2 regions of the Atlantibacter sp. genome follow, and region 1 is predicted to be linked to the other one. Evidence: predicted binding sites of a transcription regulator. Region 1 holds the regulator's gene; the other holds the start of a gene.
The links. Region 1 encodes sigma-54, which starts transcription at its own class of promoters, with help from an activator protein. Its sites were predicted from a motif close to GTTGGCACANNTTTCGCTNT; they were not measured.

Region 1 (7,767 bases):
TGGCGCAGGGTTATTGATCGGCTTTATGTTATGGATGGTGCTGCTTTTTTGGGGCTCATCTTATCTCATTGGATGAATCGGAAACGCATATGTCGCACATAGATTTGCAGCCGGGTTTTGACTTTCAAAAGGCCGGGAAAGATGTCCTGGATATTGAACGTGAAGGTCTGGCACAGCTTGATCAGTACATCAATGAAGATTTCGTGAAGGCCTGCGAACTGATGTTTTACTGCGCGGGCAAAGTGATCGTGATGGGAATGGGCAAGTCCGGCCATATCGGTAAAAAAATGGCGGCAACGTTCGCCAGTACCGGTACGCCTGCGTTCTTCGTTCACCCTGGCGAAGCCAGCCACGGCGACCTCGGGATGGTCACCGCCCAGGATGTGGTGATTGCGATCTCCAACTCCGGGGAATCCAATGAAATCCTTGCGCTGATCCCGGTGCTCAAACGCCTGCGCGTCCCGATGATCTGCATGACCAGCCGCCCGGAAAGCGCCATGGCGAAAGCCGCAGACATTCATTTGTGTATTCATGTGCCGCAGGAAGCCTGCCCGTTAGGGCTAGCCCCCACCACCAGCACGACCGCCACCTTAGTAATGGGCGATGCGCTGGCCGTGGCGTTATTAAAAGCGCGCGGCTTTACGGCAGAAGATTTCGCCCTCTCCCACCCCGGCGGCGCACTGGGGCGTAAGTTATTGTTGCGCGTCAACGATATAATGCACAGTGGCGATGAAATCCCACACGTCAGCAAAGAAGCATCATTACGTGATGCGCTGCTGGTGATCACCCGTAAAGGGCTGGGTATGGTAGTGGTTTGCGATGACCTGATGAAAATCGAAGGCATCTTTACCGACGGCGATTTACGTCGCGTACTGGATATGGATGCTGATGTTCGTACCCTGAGCATTGCCGAGGTGATGACTCCTGGCGGCGTTCGCGTTCGCCCTGGCACCCTGGCGGTGGATGCGCTGAACCTGATGCAATCACGGCATATTACCTCCGTTCTGGTGGCGGATGGCGACCAGTTAATGGGTGTGGTACATATGCACGATCTGCTGCGCGCTGGCGTAGTGTAATAAAGGATAAGTCTTTAATGAGTAATCATGATGCTGCAATCACCACCTGTTACGGTCCGGTGAGCGCAAAAGTCATTCATAAGGCGCAGAAGATCCGCCTGTTGATTCTGGACGTCGACGGCGTGATGTCCGACGGCCTGATTTATATGGGTAATAATGGCGAAGAGCTCAAAGCGTTCAATGTGCGCGATGGCTATGGCATACGCTGCGCGCTGACGTCGGGTATTGAAGTGGCCATCATCACCGGGCGTAAAGCCAAACTGCTGGAAGACCGGTGCGCTACGCTGAAGATCAAACATTTGTACCAGGGCCAGTCGGATAAACTGATCGCCTATCACGAGCTACTGGAAAAATTGTCGCTGTCGGCTCAACAGGTCGCCTATGTGGGCGACGATTTGATTGACTGGCCGGTGATGGCAGACGTTGGGCTCAGCGTGGCGGTTGCCGATGCCCATCCTCTGCTGACGCCGCGCGCGGATTATGTCACCCACATCGCCGGTGGCCGGGGCGCGGTACGTGAGGTTTGCGATCTGCTGCTGCTGGCGCAGGGCAAGCTGGAAGACGCCAAAGGGCAATCGATATGAGTAAAACCAGACGTTGGGTTATCATTCTGCTCGCGCTGGTCGCGCTGGTTTTGATCGGTATTAATCTGACCAGCCAGGATGACGCGACGCAGGTCGTTAATAATAACAACGAGCCGACTTACCAAAGCGAGCAATCCAACACGCTGGTTTATAGTCCTGAAGGGGCGCTGAATTACCAGCTGGAAGCGCAACACGTTGAATACTTTTCTGATAGTGGCGTGTCGTGGTTTACGAAACCTGTCATGATCATGCTGGATGCCAACAAAGTTCCTACCTGGTCAATCAAGTCAGATAAAGCCAAACTGACTAATGACAGGATGCTGTATCTGTATGGCAATGTCGTTGTTGACGCGCTGACCCCTGAAGCGCAATTACGCAAAATTACTACCGATAACGCGCAGATCAATCTGCTGACGCAGGATGTGGCGTCAGACGATCTGGTGACGTTATACGGCACCAGCTTTAACTCCAGCGGCCTGAAAATGCGCGGAAACTTACGCAGCAAAACTGCCGAGCTGATTGAAAAGGTTAGAACGTCCTATGAAATTCCAAATAAACAAACTCAGCCTTAACCTTGCCTTATCCGGTGCGTTGCTGGCGGCGGCTTTTCCAGCGCTGGCGTTGACCGGTGACACCGATCAGCCGATTCATATCGAATCCGATCAACAGTCGCTGGATATGCAGGGCAACATCGTGACCTTCACCGGTAACGTCGTGGTGACCCAGGGCACGATCAAAATCAATGCCGACAAAGTGGTTGTCACCCGTCCGGGCGGCGAGAGCGGCAAAGAGGTGATCGACGGCTACGGTAAACCCGCCACCTTTTTCCAGATGCAGGACAACGGCAAACCGGTGAAAGGCCGTGCCGATACCATGCATTATGAACTGCAAAATGACTTTGTGACCCTGACCGGCAATGCCTTCCTTGAGCAGTTGGACAGCAACATCAAGGGCGACAAAATCACCTACCTGGTCAAAGAGCAGAAGATGCAGGCGTTTAGCGATAAGGGCAAACGCGTGACGACCGTGCTGGTGCCGTCGCAGTTGCAGGACAAGAACAAACCCGCCGCCAATGCGCCAGCGCCCAACAAGAGTAACTAATTTTTTATGGCAACATTAACAGCGAAAAACCTCGCCAAAGCCTATAAAGGCCGCCGCGTCGTCGAGGATGTCAGCCTGACGGTGAATTCAGGTGAAATTGTGGGTCTGCTCGGCCCGAACGGTGCGGGCAAGACCACGACGTTCTATATGGTGGTGGGAATTGTCCCGCGCGATGCCGGGAATATCATCATTGATGATGAAGACATCAGCCTGCTGCCTTTGCATGCCCGCGCCCGTCGCGGTATTGGTTACCTCCCGCAGGAAGCGTCGATTTTTCGCCGCCTGAGCGTTTATGACAACCTGATGGCGGTGTTGCAGATCCGTGACGATCTCACCAACGAACAGCGTGAAGACCGCGCCGTCGAGTTGATGGAAGAGTTCCACATCGACCACTTGCGTAATAGCCTCGGTCAGTCGCTGTCCGGCGGTGAACGTCGCCGCGTTGAAATTGCCCGCGCGCTGGCGGCGAATCCCAAATTTATTCTGCTTGATGAGCCGTTTGCTGGGGTAGATCCCATCTCGGTAATTGATATTAAACGTATTATTGAGCACCTGCGCGACAGCGGCCTCGGCGTACTGATCACCGACCACAACGTCCGCGAAACGCTGGCGGTCTGCGAGCGCGCTTATATCGTGAGCCAGGGCAACCTGATTGCGCACGGTACGCCTGACCAAATCCTGCAAGACGAACAGGTTAAACGTGTGTATCTTGGGGAAGAGTTCAGACTCTGATACGGTAGAGCAAATCACAGAGGGTTGAAGCTCCCTGACGAAGCTTCAGAATCTGCCTGTGCAGGTATAATTGACGTAAGTACCCCTTGCCGCTTCCCTGCATCGGCTTTCGATGCCAGAGAGGTTGTACAGTTAGGGTATAAACCTGAGGAATGTTGCTCTGAATATGAAGCAAGGTTTGCAACTGAGGCTAAGCCAACAGCTTGCCATGACGCCGCAACTGCAACAGGCGATCCGCTTGTTGCAGCTGTCTACGTTAGAACTCCAGCAGGAGCTGCAACAGGCGCTGGACAGCAATCCGTTGCTGGAGCAAACCGACTCTCATGATGAGATAGACACTCAGGAAGCCCGTGATACTGAAACGCTGGACACCGCCGACGCACTTGAACAGAAAGAGATGCCGGACGAACTGCCGTTAGACGCCAGTTGGGACGAAATCTACACCGCCGGCACACCTTCGGGTAACGGGGTGGATTATCAGGATGACGAACTGCCCATCTATCAGGGCGAAACCACCCAGTCACTCCAGGATTACCTGATGTGGCAGGTTGAACTGACCCCCTTTTCCGATACCGACCGCGCGATTGCCACGTCTATCGTCGATGCCGTGGACGACACCGGCTATCTCACCGTGTCGCTGGAAGATATTCTGGAAAGCGTCGGGGATGACGAAACGGATATTGAAGAAGTCGAAGCCGTACTGAAGCGCATCCAGCGTTTTGATCCTGTCGGCGTCGCCGCGCGGGATTTGCGAGATTGCTTGTTGATCCAGCTTTCGCAATATGCCAAAGACACCCCCTGGCTGGAAGAGTCACGGCTGATCGTCAGCGAATATCTCGATCTGCTGGCGAATCACGATTTCCGCACGCTAATGCGCGTGACGCGGCTCAAAGAAGACATCCTCAAAGAAGCGGTCAATTTTATCCAGTCCCTCGATCCCAGGCCGGGCCAGTCGATTCAAACCAGCGAGCCGGAATATGTCATCCCGGATGTGCTGGTGCGCAAACACAACGGCGTCTGGACGGTAGAACTCAATGCCGACAGTATTCCGCGTTTAAAGATCAATCAGCATTATGCCTCGATGGGCAGTAGCGCCCGCAACGACGCCGATGGCCAGTTTATCCGCAGCAACCTTCAGGAAGCACGCTGGTTGATTAAGAGCCTGGAAAGCCGCAACGACACCCTGTTACGTGTTAGCCGCTGCATTGTAGAACAGCAGCAGGCGTTTTTTGAACAGGGTGAAGAGCATATGAAACCGATGGTGCTGGCAGATATCGCCCAGGCCGTCGAAATGCACGAATCGACGATTTCGCGCGTCACGACCCAAAAATATTTGCATAGCCCGCGCGGCATTTTTGAACTGAAGTATTTCTTCTCCAGCCATGTGAATACTGAAGGCGGCGGCGAAGCCTCCTCCACCGCTATTCGGGCTCTGGTGAAGAAATTAATCGCCGGCGAGAATCCGGCAAAACCCCTGAGCGACAGTAAACTGACCTCCATGCTGTCTGAACAAGGTATCATGGTGGCACGCCGTACCGTCGCCAAATATCGAGAGTCTCTGTCCATTCCGCCGTCAAACCAGCGTAAACAACTGGTCTGACATAACCGATAAGGAAGACACTATGCAGCTCAACATCACAGGACATAACGTCGAAATCACTGAATCTTTGCGCGAGTTTTTGAACACGAAGTTCGCCAAGCTGGAGCAGTATTTTGAAAGGATAAACCAGGTCTATATTGTGCTGAAAGTGGAGAAGGTCACTCACATTTCGGATGCGACTCTGCATGTGAACGGTGGGGAGATTCATGCCAGTGCGGAAGGGCAAGACATGTATGCAGCCATCGACGGGCTTATTGATAAACTGGCGCGTCAATTGACTAAACATAAAGATAAACTAAAACAACATTAAGAGTCCGGGCGTTTACCTGGTGTTTCAACGGCTCGTGGTCACTGACGACGAGCCGTTGGCATTGAGAATGCTTAGGTGAAAATATGATGACTTATGATTTGAGCAGTGTCCTTAACCAGGAATGTACCCGCAGCGGTGTTCACTGCCAGAGCAAAAAACGCGCTCTGGAAATCGTCAGCGAACTGGCCGCAAAACAGTTAAGCCTGCCGCCACAAGTGGTATTTGAAGCGATCCTGACCCGCGAACGTATGGGCAGTACCGGTATCGGCAACGGCATTGCCATTCCACACGGCAAACTGGAAGAAGATACCTTGCGCGCCGTAGGCGTGTTTGTGCAGCTTGAGACGCCTATCGCATTCGATGCCATTGATAACCAACCCGTAGACCTGCTGTTTGCCTTACTGGTCCCGGCAGATCAAACTAAAACGCATTTGCATACCCTGTCATTAGTGGCGAAGCGTCTGGCGGACAAAACGATTTGCCGCCGCCTGCGTGCCGCGCAAAGCGACGAAGAGCTGTATCAGATCATTACTGAAGGCAGCAATGAAAACCAAAGTGAATAATTGGGTGGAGGAAGTCACCCTGGCTGTACCGAAGCAGCCCGCCGTGTGGGAGAAATCGAGATGGTATTGATGATTGTCAGCGGACGCTCAGGCTCAGGAAAGTCCGTGGCGTTGCGTGCGCTGGAAGATATGGGGTTCTATTGCGTAGACAACCTGCCGGTTGTGCTCTTACCCGATCTTGCCCGGACGCTTTCGGATAATCATATTTCCGCCGCTGTCAGCATTGACGTTCGCAACATGCCGGAATCACCGGAAATTTTCGAACAGGCGATGAACAACCTGCCGGATACCTTCTCGCCGCAGTTGCTGTTTCTCGATGCCGATCGCAATACGCTGATCCGCCGTTACAGCGATACCCGTCGCCTGCATCCTCTTTCCAGCAAGAATCTCTCACTGGAAAGCGCTATCGACAAAGAAAGCGATCTGCTGGAGCCGCTGCGTTCCCGCGCTGATTTGATCGTCGATACTTCTGAGATGTCTGTCCACGAACTGGCGGAAATGCTGCGTACCCGCCTGTTGGGTAAACGCGAGCGTGAACTGACCATGGTGTTCGAATCCTTTGGCTTTAAACACGGCATCCCTATCGATGCGGATTACGTGTTTGACGTGCGCTTTTTGCCTAACCCGCACTGGGACCCGAAACTCCGTCCGATGACCGGTCTGGATAAACCGGTCGCGGCGTTTTTAGACCGCCACACCGAGGTGCATAACTTTATCTACCAGACGCGCAGCTATCTTGAGTTGTGGCTGCCGATGCTGGAAACCAACAACCGTAGCTACTTAACGGTGGCCATTGGCTGTACTGGCGGCAAACACCGCTCTGTGTACATTGCCGAGCAACTGGCTGATTACTTCCGCTCGCGCGGCAAAAACGTCCAGTCCCGCCATCGCACGCTGGAAAAACGTAAAACATGACCGTCAAACAAACCGTTGAAATCACCAATAAGCTGGGCATGCATGCACGCCCGGCAATGAAGCTTTTCGAATTAGTGCAAAGCTTTGATGCGGAAGTGTTATTACGAAACGAGGCGGGCACCGAAGCGGAAGCCAGCAGCGTTATCGGCCTGTTGATGCTGGATTCCGCCCAGGGCGGTCATATTGAAATCGAAGCCAATGGCCCGCAGGAAGTCGAAGCGCTGGCAGCGGTAATTGCGTTGTTTAACGCGGGTTTCGACGAAGACTAACCTTCCGGCGCGCTCAATCAAGCTTGTGCTGCGCCATAAACGACTCCCCACCAAGCTGCTGCATTTGACGCAGGATCCAGGCCTGCCGCGAACGCACGTAGCCTGACGGCGCATCCGCTTTAAAACGCAGCGGGTTTGGCAGCACAGCGGCCAGCAATGCGGCCTGCGAAGCGCTAAGCCTGCTGGCTGGCTTATTAAAATAGTGCTGCGCGGCGGCTTCCACGCCAAAGATCCCGTTGCCAAATTCGGCGACGTTAAGGTATACCGTCAGGATCCGCCGCTTGCTCCATACCGTCTCGATCCCCACGGTTAAACCGGCTTCCAGCCCCTTGCGCAGCCAGCTTCTGCCGTCCCACAGAAACATATTTTTTGCCGTTTGCTGAGACAGCGTCGACGCGCCGCGAATGCGGGTTTCATTGCGCTCATTATGGGCGACAGCTTTCTGGATCGCCGCCATATCAAACCCCCAGTGCTCCTGGAATTTTTGATCCTCAGCCGCGATAACCGCGAGGCCCATCCACGGCGAGATCTCATCCATACCGACCCAGTCAGAGTGCGCCACATAGCCGAAATCACCGTGCAGCCAGGCGGAAAGCTGCCGCTCAATCATCACGGCG
Region 2 (7,767 bases), on a different contig from region 1:
CGCATTCGCCGCGGAAATACCGAAAGTCGCCGTTGCAGCAAAGGTAATAGCCAGTAGATTTTTCATAATATTATGTCCTTGTAATAGATGTCTTTTATAAAAGTAAAACGAGCTTCCGATTAAGATCGGTTATAGATTTATGATATGGGTGAAGCTATGTAACAGCTGTAAATAAGGTCTCTGGAAACAATAGACTTGTGTCCTTATGGCATGGCATTAGTAAATAAATACAATGCGTCTACTGCAAACAATCATGGCTCGTTTTCTTTCAAGTCGATTCTGTTATAAATGCACCTATTATCTCAAGTGATGTTTTGGTGTAATTTTACACTAATTCATTCATTCACTAATTATATGGGGGTGATTCATAATTGATCCATCGCAATATGATACTAAACAGTGAGAGGGAGGCGTTAACGCTATGCCTGAGACTAAAAACACAGTGCAATCAAACATGTATGAAGCACTGGCTTATAAACCGGCACCTCATATCGAGAAGCTTATTGACTGCCTTTTGCCACATGCTAACCTTTTCAGAACAAATGCAAAACAAATTATTAACTATGAAACGTATCATTCTCGGCAATGTTTTCTATTATTGGAAGGAACCGTTGCACTCTTTCGCAGTCGTGATTGTTTTATGCTGAATTCAGAATCGGCTCCTTATGTCTTTGGATTAAGTAACCAAAATGCCGATGCTAATTATTTGCATATGCAAACGCTGGAAGACTCTCTTATTGCAAGTATTCCGCTATGCGAGGCTAACCGTATTATTGCTGAACATAATCTCTGGCAGAGCCTCGCGAAGGTATTGATTTATACCGCAGGGCGGATATACGAACATTGCACACGTATTTATGCGCCCTCCTCTTACGATATTATCCGCTCACAATTGTATGAATTGATGGAGGAATCTACAGAAATAAGACTGAGCATTACGGCGGCAAACTATATACAAACGCGCACCTTTCTCTCTCGCAGTAGCATTATGAAAATCTTAGCCGATCTCAGAAAGGGCGGTTATATCACGACCCGGCGCGGCGTGCTGATGGATATTCCTCAACGGATACCCTTGAAGTACTAAAATTTTTAACCTGCTACAGGTAAGACTGCGCAATTATGCGTATGCTAAAACCATCGACATAACGGGTTTGCGAATAAACGCGATGAACAGCGATGATCCTGTTTCCCTGATGAAATTACCCTCTCCCTGGGCGGCGCAGTTACTTGACGAATTGACTCAGGATGAGGACTTTATGACCTGGCCGAAAGGCAGCAAATTACCGTTTCACCAGAAGGGTGAACCGGTGTGCCATTTTGTCCGGCTGGGCACGCTGACGCTGGAACGCAGCGACGATTCGCTTTTAATGGGCACCGTGAGCGCACCGCTGGCGCTGGGGTGGATGGGCGCGATTTCCTCTCGCATCATTATGCGGGCTAAAGAACCCTGCGAAGTCGCAACCCTGGCCCGAACACAGATCATGCAGCGGGTTGACGAAAAGCAGCTCTGGGATCGGGTGGCGAAACATATGCTGCATATCACCAATAAACTGTTTATCTACAATGAAATCCTCACCGCGCCGACGACCTATGAGCTGGTCTGCTATCAGTTAATGAGCCTGATGGAAGAGCCTGCCTCGGTCCGCAATAGCACTGCGGCTTATCAGTACATCCTCGATCGCACCCGCCTGTCCCGCAGCAGCGTGATGAAAATGCTCGCTGAGCTGAAAAAAGGCGGATACATCCGGCTTGAACAGGGAAAGCTGGTGGTCATTAATTCGCTGCCCGCCGGGTTCTAGGTCCCTACATCTTCACCGGGTTTCGGCATTTTTGTCGACACCTGCCGACATGCCATTAATTCCTCCTTGTGATCGATACCCTGCGTGAATGCCATGATCTTTGAACCTGGACAAAGCAACGCGCTGATGGCGGGTAATAAAATACCCGCGCCACGGTAACGGGAATTCGCTTTACGCCTCCTCTGCTTCTGGCGCAGTTATTGCTTTATCTGTGTCGGAAATAATAAGGAGGCGCTATGCATGAACTCACGCTTTGCCAGCGGGCCCTGGAATTAATCGAACAGCAAGCCGTCCGGCACAATGCCCGTAAAGTCACGGCGGTGTGGTTAAAAATCGGCGCGTTCTCGTGCGTAGAGCGCAGCGCGCTGGAGTTTTGTTTTGATCTTATCTGCCGGGATAGCCTGGCAGAAGGCTGCGAACTGCACATTGAGCAGCAAGATGCCGAGTGTTGGTGCCCTGAATGCCAGCAATACGTCACGCTGCTGTCCCAGCGCGTGCGGCAATGCCCGCATTGCGGCTGCGATCAATTAAACATCGTTGCCGACGAAGGTTTGCAGATAAAACGAATGGAAATCGCTCAGGAGTAAATTATGTGTACCACATGCGGTTGCGCCGAAGGCAACCTTTATATTGAAGGTGACGAGCGCAACCCGCACTCCGCCTTTCGCAGCGCGCCTTTTGCACCGGCTGCGCGTCCTAAGATGCACATCAACGCTATCCGTACCCAGGATTTCAGCCCCAGCGAAAGCGGGCAGGGCGATCTGCATTACGGCCACGGCGAAGCCGGTACCCACGCACCGGGCATGAGCCAGCGGCGGATGCTGGAAATCGAAATCGACGTGCTGGATAAAAACAACCAGCTTGCCATTCGCAACCGCGCCCGTTTCGCGGCCCGCGAGCAACTGGTGCTGAACCTGGTGTCCAGTCCCGGCTCCGGTAAAACCACCTTACTGACTGAAACCCTGAAACGCCTGCATGGCACGGTGCCATGCGCGGTTATCGAAGGCGACCAGCAAACCGTGAATGACGCCGAGCGCATCCGCGCTACCGGCACGCCAGCGATTCAGGTGAATACGGGTAAAGGTTGCCACCTTGATGCGCAAATGATCCATGACGCCATGCAGCGCCTGCCGCTGGATAATAACGGCATCCTGTTTATCGAAAACGTCGGCAACCTGGTGTGCCCGGCCAGCTTCGACCTGGGCGAGCGCCATAAAGTCGCGGTGCTGTCGGTGACCGAAGGGGAAGACAAGCCGCTTAAATATCCGCATATGTTCGCTGCCGCCTCGGTCATGTTGCTGAACAAAGTCGATTTACTGCCGTATCTCACCTTCGATCTCGATGCCTGCCTCGCCAGCGCCCGGGCGGTGAATCCGGATATCGAAATCATGCTGGTTTCCGCCACCACGGGTGAGGGCATGGATGCCTGGCTCGCCTGGCTGGAGGCGCAACGATGTGCATAGGCATCCCCGGCCAGATCCGAGAAATCGGCCCCGGTAACAGTGGGCTGATTGACGTGAGCGGCGCCAGGCGTGACGTGGATTTAACCCTGGTGGGCACCCACGATGAACACGGCAATTCACGTGTCGGCCAGTGGGTATTAGTCCATGTTGGCTTTGCCATGAGCGTGATTGACGAGCAGGAAGCCAGGGAAACCCTGGAAGCGCTGCACAATATGTATGAAGTCGAGCCCGACGTGGGCGTGTTGTTGTTCCCGGAGGAGCATCGCTGATGCGTTATGTCGATGAGTACCGCGATCCCGAGCGTGTGATGGCGCTGATTGAAGTATTAAAAGCCCGTGCCCCGTTGTTACCCTATGACGCACAGCGCCCGCTGCGGATTATGGAAGTGTGCGGTGGCCACACTCACGCCATCTTCAAGTTCGGCCTCGATCAACTGCTGCCGGACAATATCGAGTTTATCCACGGCCCCGGCTGCCCGGTGTGCGTACTGCCGATGGGGCGTATTGATAGCTGTCTGGAGATCGCCAGCCATCCTGACGTGATTTTCTGTACCTTTGGCGACGCCATGCGCGTACCGGGTAAAAACGGCTCGCTGATGGATGCCAAAGCGCGCGGTGCGGACGTGCGGATTATCTACTCCCCGCTGGATGCCTTAAAACTGGCCGAAGCTAACCCGGATCGCAAAGTGGTGTTCTTCGGGTTGGGTTTTGAAACCACCATGCCCACTACCGCCATCACTCTACAGCAGGCGAAGCGGCGTAATCTGAATAATTTCTTCTTCTTCTGCCAGCACATCACCCTGATCCCTACCTTGCGCAGCCTGCTGGAACAGCCGGACAACGGTATCGATTCGTTCCTCGCGCCGGGGCACGTCAGCATGGTGATTGGCACGGCGGCGTATCATTTTATCGCCGATGAATTCCAGCGCCCGCTGGTGGTCGCGGGGTTTGAACCTATTGATTTGCTACAGGGCGTGTTGATGCTGGTGGAGCAAAAAATCGCCCGGCACAGCCTGGTGGAAAACCAGTACAAACGCGTGGTGCCGGATGCTGGTAGCCTGGCGGCGCAACAGGCCATTGATGAGGTATTTTGCGTACAGGGCGATAGCGAATGGCGCGGGCTGGGCGTGATTGAGGATTCCGGCGTGCGGCTCACCGCCCGCTATGCCCATTTCGACGCCGAGCGGCACTTTCAGCTTACACCGCAGCAGGTGTACGACGATCCGCGCGCCCGCTGTGGCGATGTGCTGACCGGGCGCTGCAAACCCGCCCAGTGCCCGCTGTTTGGCGAGCACTGCAACCCGCAAAATGCCTTTGGTGCCCTGATGGTGTCATCGGAAGGCGCTTGCGCCGCCTGGTATCAATATCGTTCCACGGAGTGTGAAGTATGAAGAGCGTTACCCTTGCCCACGGCAACGGCGGTCAGGCGATGCAGCAGTTAATCAACCAACTGTTTATGCAGGCGTTTTCTAATCCTTTACTCAGCATTCAGGAAGACCAGGCGCGGATCCCGCTGGCGGAACTCACCGCACGAGGCGACAGGCTGGCGTTTTCTACCGACAGCTACGTTATCGATCCGCTGTTCTTTCCCGGCGGCAACATCGGCAAGCTGGCAGTGTGCGGCACGGCGAACGACGTTGCGGTCAGCGGAGCCATTCCGCGCTGGCTCTCGTGCGGATTTATCCTTGAAGAAGGCCTGTCGATGGAGATGCTGGAGCAGGTGGTCAACAGCATGGCGGCCACCGCTCACGCTGAAGGGATGACCATCGTCACCGGCGACACCAAAGTGGTGCCGCGCGGCGCGGCGGATAAATTATTTATCAACACGGCGGGCATTGGCGCAATTCCGCAGGACATTCACTGGGCGGCGCAAACTATCCGTGCCGGAGATATGCTGATCGTCACCGGTACTTTAGGGGATCATGGCGCAACCATTCTCAATTTGCGTGAGCAACTGGGGATCGACGGCGCGCTGGAGAGCGACTGCGCGGTGCTGACGCCGCTGATTCAGGCCATTCGCCACCTGCCGGGGATTAAGGCGATGCGCGATGCCACGCGCGGCGGCGTGAACGCCGTGGCGCATGAATTCGCCGCCAGCAGCGGTTGCGGCATCGAACTTAACGAACGCGATTTGCCGGTCAAACAGGCTGTTCGGGGACTCTGCGAGTTGCTGGGACTCGAGGCAGTGAATTTCGCTAACGAAGGCAAACTGGTCATAGCCGTTGAACGCGACGCCGCCCCGGCGATTATCGAGGTGCTGCGCCAGCATCCGCTGGGACGTGACGCCACGCTGATTGGCGAAGTAGTCGAGCGCAAAGGCGTACGGCTCACCGGGCTGTATGGCGTCAAGCGGACGCTGGAGCTGCCGTTTTCTGAACCTTTGCCGCGAATTTGTTAATCAATCGCGGAATCTCTCTTTGTGGACAGTCTGTTTTGTAGAGCGGAAAAAGTGCGGGCGTAAGATGGCGCCGGCGCTTGAGGCTTTTTGCCTCATTAATGCAGGGTAGTGAGGTGTTGTTGTGAGGCAGAAAGAAGAAAGCCCCGAAGGTCATTTTTCAATTAACCAACGAGGCTATCCTATGCACCAACAACATCAGGATAGCCTCTTACCGCCGCAAGGCAAGGAGAGGAAAGCGATGAAACAGCCGCGAAATGCCCTGATTTGGTGTGTATTTTTGGTGTGTTTAACGCTATTGATATTCACCTGGCAGCCCTTTTTCTTGCAGATAGCCTCAAGTTGTTGAAGCGGTATTTCGTCCACTGCCTGATATATAAGAATGGTAAATGTTTTCAGGTCGTTAAGAGAGAACTGATAACAAAAAAATTTCAAAAGGATTATTGCTACGTCACATTTTGATGACTACGTTTATCAGGGTTTGGCGCTCATCATCACAATTTTGAGGCCGTTAACAATGATACAGGAATGGAAATGCACAGCTCAGCAACAGAAAACCAGATAAATGTCTACTTTGGCAAAAACGCGCAAGCATATGAGGCTGAAACAAAACTCATTGCAGATCTCACGCGGGAGCTGCGTACTCAGAGAGGAGTGGTACAGAGTAAAGATCTCATCCTTACCCTGATTCAACAGATCGAATGTGAGAAGGATGTCCTAAAGCTGGATATCTATCGCAATGCGCTGGAGATGATTGTCCAGGCAACGCCGGACAATATTTAAACGGCGCGGATAATCGGAGACGATGCCTTTGGCGTCACTGCAAGGGCATTTTTTGACTGTTCAATCTCTGAGCATTTTTAGCTTCAGGAACTGGCGGGCTGACACGAGCACTGCCTTTTGACGCGCATTTGTCGACATAATGTCCTGGGCGTGAAGTACTTGTAAAAGATTTCGCGCCGTAATAGCAAAATTATGCTGCACGAGATAATTCGACGCTTTGCCTATAGCCTGGTGTATTTCATCGGGTCGTACTTGCTCATCTTCGTTCAATGAATCTCCTGATGCTTCAATGGTGAATATCTTCCAGGCCAGTAGGCCAGATCAAATTCACATTTAGCATTGTGTGGAAACATGCCGGAGCAAGTCTGATTAGAAGGGGGAGTCATCTGATCTTTAGTCAGGATCAGACGCGTGGGACCTTAGTGTTTAATCGTTTCAGTGTGGTTAAGTAAGCTTTTAAGAAGAGAGTCTCTTTCTGTTCTATAAACAGGGCGCTTCGCTGTTATCGGCTGGCTGCGGAACTTATGAATACCGCCAATTGCGGTTCTGTAAGCGGCCTGTCTTACGCTATCCGTTTCATTGCTCAGGCCTTCCTGTAATTTTGCAATGAGTTCATCGAAAGATACTGCTTTATCGTCTTGCAGAAGCTCAATTACCGCTTCACCTATAACAGTATCGACAAGCGTGTCGTTATCATTTTTGAACATTTAGCCTCTCGCATCGATGACGTCGTCATGCACAATTCATCATCATTATGCATGGATGAAATGTATTTGCACATCTTTCATATGAAAAGCCAGCGCAGACGAGGCGTTTATTCTGAACTTGCCCGGAAGATTAATCCCAGAACCTGATGCAAATGCGCTTCCATTTGCGGGGTAGTGGCGGTGTCGATTCGGGAAATAAGAGTGAGACAAATGTTATATTTACTGACGGTTTTGCGGGTACGCAACAGTTCCATCACTATCTCACCGAGAATTTGTTCACTCGACGGTAACTCACTGTGTGAAAAGGAAATATCTGAGGAAAAGCGGCTTCCACTACTGTCTTTCATCGCACTCTCATTCAGGTCGTGTCATACATAATCAGTTGGCCAGATGTGTCGGCATGTTAAGGCATTACCGAATGAGCAACACGCTTAGCGGCGCAATAATATATGTAAGTTATAAATAGTAAAGCATACATAATCTTAATTAATGTATCAGGCTGAACTTTTCAAACATTGCGCACGGTCATGCATCAGGCTGACTCGCATAGCCGAGGTTTCCTGTTTGCATAAAAAAGATAATTGTTAGAGTCTTGTTAACTAACGATTATTCAGCCAGGCC

Region 2: the regulator sigma-54 is predicted to act here: its motif matches at 1,987-2,006, upstream of hypA (hydrogenase maturation nickel metallochaperone HypA).

Annotation. Positions count from the first base shown of each region.
Region 1 covers NZ_DAMBQK010000017.1:6,055-13,821, forward strand. The annotation lists gene RT120_RS14950 (calcium/sodium antiporter) at 1-76, shown strand, start outside; gene kdsD (arabinose-5-phosphate isomerase KdsD) at 90-1,076, shown strand; gene kdsC (3-deoxy-manno-octulosonate-8-phosphatase KdsC) at 1,094-1,660, shown strand; gene lptC (LPS export ABC transporter periplasmic protein LptC) at 1,657-2,232, shown strand; gene lptA (lipopolysaccharide ABC transporter substrate-binding protein LptA) at 2,201-2,761, shown strand; gene lptB (LPS export ABC transporter ATP-binding protein) at 2,768-3,493, shown strand; gene rpoN (RNA polymerase factor sigma-54) at 3,660-5,093, shown strand; gene hpf (ribosome hibernation promoting factor) at 5,116-5,403, shown strand; gene ptsN (PTS IIA-like nitrogen regulatory protein PtsN) at 5,487-5,966, shown strand; gene rapZ (RNase adapter RapZ) at 6,027-6,881, shown strand; gene npr (PTS phosphocarrier protein NPr) at 6,878-7,150, shown strand; gene mtgA (monofunctional biosynthetic peptidoglycan transglycosylase) at 7,164-7,767, opposite strand, start outside.
Region 2 covers NZ_DAMBQK010000003.1:44,886-52,652, reverse strand. The annotation lists gene RT120_RS04205 (fimbrial protein) at 1-66, opposite strand, end outside; gene RT120_RS04200 (helix-turn-helix domain-containing protein) at 422-1,084, shown strand; gene RT120_RS04195 (helix-turn-helix domain-containing protein) at 1,194-1,799, shown strand; gene hypA (hydrogenase maturation nickel metallochaperone HypA) at 2,036-2,386, shown strand; gene hypB (hydrogenase nickel incorporation protein HypB) at 2,390-3,262, shown strand; gene RT120_RS04180 (HypC/HybG/HupF family hydrogenase formation chaperone) at 3,253-3,531, shown strand; gene hypD (hydrogenase formation protein HypD) at 3,531-4,652, shown strand; gene hypE (hydrogenase expression/formation protein HypE) at 4,649-5,659, shown strand; partial or broken gene RT120_RS21740 (hypothetical protein) at 5,915-6,118, shown strand; gene RT120_RS04165 (biofilm development regulator YmgB/AriR family protein) at 6,191-6,439, shown strand; gene RT120_RS04160 (hypothetical protein) at 6,500-6,709, opposite strand; gene RT120_RS04155 (biofilm development regulator YmgB/AriR family protein) at 6,859-7,146, opposite strand; gene RT120_RS04150 (hypothetical protein) at 7,254-7,493, opposite strand.